DNA from 2 places in the Arthrobacter sp. QXT-31 genome. Region 1 is predicted to be linked to the other one. Evidence: riboswitches for the same ligand, from Rfam matches in the RefSeq annotation. Region 1 holds a riboswitch; the other holds the start of a gene.

The links. A riboswitch is a leader RNA that binds a small molecule or an ion and turns the genes downstream of it on or off. The one in region 1 is predicted to bind thiamine pyrophosphate.
Region 2: it holds a riboswitch for thiamine pyrophosphate, as region 1 does, so the genes downstream of both, thiO (glycine oxidase ThiO) here and thiC (phosphomethylpyrimidine synthase ThiC) in region 1, are expected to answer to the same signal.

What each region holds. Positions count from the first base shown of each region.
Region 1 is NZ_CP019304.1:4,202,814-4,205,009, forward strand. It holds gene thiC (phosphomethylpyrimidine synthase ThiC) at 1-1,426, opposite strand, end outside; TPP riboswitch at 1,422-1,529, opposite strand; gene BWQ92_RS19095 (amidohydrolase family protein) at 1,606-2,196, shown strand, end outside.
Region 2 is NZ_CP019304.1:3,839,561-3,841,756, forward strand. It holds gene BWQ92_RS17475 (ferritin-like fold-containing protein) at 1-11, shown strand, start outside; gene thiE (thiamine phosphate synthase) at 27-728, opposite strand; TPP riboswitch at 756-877, shown strand; gene thiO (glycine oxidase ThiO) at 868-2,169, shown strand.

The DNA.
Region 1 (2,196 bases):
AGGTGATGACGCCGGTCTTCACGTCATCCTTGTTGGGCAGGCCCAGGTGTTCCTTGGGGGTGACGTAGCACAGCATGGCCGTGCCGTAGCGGGCGATTTCCGTGGCGCCGATGGCCGAGGTGATGTGGTCGTAGCCAGGGGCAACATCGGTGACCAGCGGGCCCAGCGTGTAGAAGGGCGCCCCCTTACAGAGCTCCTGCTGGCGCTCCACATTCTCACGCACCAGGTGGAACGGGATGTGGCCCGGTCCCTCCACCATGACCTGCACGTCGTACTCCCAGGCCCGCTGGGTCAGCTCAGCCAGGGTGTCCAGTTCGGCGAACTGCGCGGCGTCGTTGGCGTCCGCCGTCGCGCCGGGCCGCAGGCCGTCACCCAGTGAGAAGGCGACGTCGTACTTCGCGAAGATCTCGCAGAGCTCGTCAAAGTGGGTGTACAGGAAGTTTTCCTGGTGGTGGGCAAGGCACCAGCCGGCCATGATGGAACCGCCGCGGGAGACGATGCCGGTCACACGGTTCGCTGTCAGGGGCACGTACCGGAGCAGCACGCCGGCGTGGATGGTCATGTAGTCCACGCCCTGCTCGCACTGTTCGATGACCGTGTCACGGAAGATCTCCCAGGTCAGCGCGTTCGCCTCGCCGTTGACCTTTTCCAGCGCCTGGTAGATCGGCACCGTGCCGATCGGCACGGGGGAGTTGCGGATGATCCACTCGCGCGTGGTGTGGATGTCGTCGCCGGTGGACAGGTCCATCACGGTGTCCGCACCCCACTGGGTGGCCCACTGCAGCTTGTCCACCTCTTCCGCGATGGAGCTGGTAACGGCCGAGTTGCCGATGTTGGCATTGATCTTCACCAGGAACGCCTTGCCGATGATCATGGGTTCGGACTCAGGGTGGTTGATGTTGCTGGGGATGATGGCCCGTCCGGCGGCGAGTTCGCTGCGGACGAGTTCCACGTCGCAGTTCTCACGGAGGGCCACGAAGCGCATCTCGGGAGTGATGGTGCCCTGACGCGCATAGTGCATCTGCGTCACGGTCCTGCCTTCAGCCGCACGGCGGGGCACCGGCCTGGCGCCCTTCCATTCGGCGGAAGCCGCGCCGCGGCGCACGGCTGACTTGCCGTCGTCGAGCAGGTTCCGCTCGCGGCCGTCATAGGTCTCCGTGTCTTCGCGCGCCGCAATCCATTCCGCACGGAACGGGGCGAGGCCCACCACCGGGTCGCTGCCCGGACCGGCCGTGCGGTAAACGCGCAGCGGCTCGTTCTGCTCGCCGTTGGGGGAGGGCTCCAGGGCGATTTCCGTTACCGGAACCCGCAGCCCGTCTCCTTCCAGGTAAGCCAGTGAATGGGACTTCAGCGACTGCGTGACGGCTGCGTCATTCTGGGCTGATTCATTTTGGGCAGGGCTCAGCTGTGATTTCTGGGTGCTCAATTTACTGCTCACTTCCTTCGCCGGCATTACCCGGACAGGTTCGACGGTCGCAGGCTGCGTCAGCCTGATCTCAGCCCCTGCAAGGGCACCCGTGTGGTCGTTAGACGAAGCTACCACAGCCCCGATTGCCCCTGTCCATCTGTGAAGGGCCCGGTGCGGCGGCCAATTAAGCTGGAACCATGGCGCACATCATCGAATTCAGCGGACCCGTGCTCACTGCGGCGGATGAGGAACGCCGCGGGCTCTGGGCCGTTGACGGGAAACTGACGTTCAATCCGCCGGGCCGGCGGGCGGACACCGTCCTGGATGGCTGGGTCCTGCCCGGATTCGTTGATGCCCACTGCCACATCGGGCTGGGCCCGGCGGGTGCCGTGGACGACGACGTGGCGTATGAGCAGGCGATAACTGACCGCAACGCCGGAACGCTGCTGGTGCGCGACGCCGGCGCCGTGAGCGACACGCGCTGGCTGCAGCAGCGGCCTGATGCGCCCCGGATCATCCGGGCCGGCCGGCATGTTGCCAGGTCCCGCCGCTACCTTCGCAACTTCGCCGTCGAAGTTGAACCCGAAGGCCTCGTGGAGGCCGTGCGCAAACAGGCACGGGAGGGGGACGGCTGGGTCAAGCTGGTGGGGGACTGGATCGACCGCACGGCCGGCGACCTCGCGCCGTCCTTCCCTGCCGCTGCCGTGCGGGACGCCGTCCGGGCCGCCCACGACGAGGGCGCCAGGGTCACGGCCCACTGCTTCGGCGAGGACACCCTGGATGACATG
Region 2 (2,196 bases), 360 kb from region 1:
TGAGCGGGTAGCTTGCCGGGTTGCCGCTAGATGACGGCTGCGGGGGACGTCGCTTCGAGGGCGTCGAGCAGTTCCGCCGCTGCGGCCGCCGGATCCGGCGCCTCGGTGATGGCACGGACGACGACAATCCTGCTGGCTCCGGCCGCCAGGACCTGCTCCACGTTCGTGCGGTCGATCCCGCCGATCGCGAACCAGGGCAGCAGCAGTCCCCCCACGATTTCCTCGTTCACGGTGCGGACAGCCTTCGCCGCATAGCTCACCAGATCGAGTCCGACGGCGGCGCGCCCGGGTTTGGTGGGGGTGGCCCAGAGCGGGCCCACGCAGAAATAGTCCAGGCCGCCGCGTCCGTGGGCGGCGACGATGGCGGCATCCACCTGCTCCGTGCTGTGGGTGGAGAGCCCGATCACGGTTGCATCGTGCAGCAGCTTCCGGGCAGCGCGCAGCGGCAGGTCCTTCTGGCCGATGTGGAACACCGGGGCGCCGGCGATGGATGCGACGTCGGCGCGGTCGTTCACGGCCCAGAGCCGGCCGTGCCGGCGGGCGGCGGCGTGGACGATTTCCAGCAGCTCGAGCTCCTCGGCCGCCTCAATGCTCTTGTCCCGCAGCTGGATGATGTCAACGCCGCCGGCAAACGCCGCGTCCACGAAGTCCGCAAAGTCCCCGCGGTCCTTGCGGGCATCGGTGCAGAGGTAGAGGCGGGCGGCGGTGTGGGCAGAGTGCTCGGTCATGGCAACCACCTTAGTTCCTCTAAACTGGGCAGGTACCGCGGGAGCCCGTTGCCGATGTCATAAAAGGCGCAGGGCTGAGAGGGCGTCAGAGCCGACCGCTTGACCTGATCCGGTTAGTACCGGCGTAGGGAAGGAAAACATGAATCCCGAAACCAGCGGTAAGGATTGTGCCGCGACGCGTCTCGAGGCAGACGTGGCCGTCATTGGCGGGGGCGTGGTGGGCCACGGCATCGCCTGGGAGGCGCGGCGTTCCGGCCGGTCGGTGGTGCTCATCGATGAAGCCCCCGGCAGTGGCGCCAGCTGGGCGGCGGCCGGCATGCTCGCCCCGGTCAGCGAACTGCATTACCAGGAGGAAGGGCTCCTGGAGCTGATGCTGGAGTCCTCGGCCAGGTGGCCGGAGTTTGCCGCCACCCTCACCACCGGGGAGGACGCCGGTTATCTCACGACGCCTACCCTTGCGCTGGGTGCCGATCCCGCCGACCGGCGCGCGCTGATGGACCTGCGGGACGTGCAGCGGGCCCACGGCCTGGAAGTGGAACCGCTGACTATCCGCGAGGCGCGTTCCCGCGAGCCGCTGCTCAGCCCCGGAATTTCCTGCGCCCTTGATATCCCGGCAGACCACCAGGTGGACCCGCGCAAGCTGGTCAGGGCCCTGGCCGCAGAGCTGGCCAGCCAAGGCCAGAGGACTGCGGGCCAGGGGAACGCGGCAGCACAGGGGTCCACCGTCCCAGAGCAGGCCACTGGCCTGCTCTGGGACGGCGGACGCGTCTGCGGCGTCCGGCTGGCGGGCGGCGGCTCCGTCAGGGCGGCCGAGACGGTGGTGGCCAACGGCCTGGCCGCGGCACAGCTGCAGAACCTGCCGGAAGGCCTCCATCTGCCGCTGCGGCCCGTCCACGGAGACATCCTCAGGCTTCGGGTCCCCGCACACCTGCAGCCCCTGCTCACCGCAACCGTCCGGGGCATGGTGCGGGGCGTTCCGGTGTACATAGTGCCCCGCCAGGACGGCACGGTGGTGATCGGCGCCACCCAGCGCGAGGACGGCGTGCCGGGCACCAGCGCCGGCGGCGTCTACCAGCTGCTGCGTGACGCGCAGGCCCTGCTTCCCGCCGTCGCCGAGCTGGAGCTGCTCGAGGCCACCGCCCGGGCACGGCCCGGCACACCTGACAACGCACCCCTGCTGGGCCGCGTACCGGCATGCGGCCCCGCAGGCGGGCGGGATGCCGGTACGGACGTGGCGGGCCTCATCATTGCCACCGGCTTCTTCCGCCACGGGGTCCTGCTGACCCCGGCCGCCGCGGCGATCTGCCGCCAGCTCATGGACGGCATTACCGATCGGCGCTGGGCCGCGTTCCGGCCGGCCCGGTTTTCCCCCGGGCTCCCCGATCCGCTGGGAGTTGCTGCCCCGCTGGGAGCTTTCACCCATTGCGGCACTCCCGCATGACGCACGTCACATTTGACCCGAATAAGG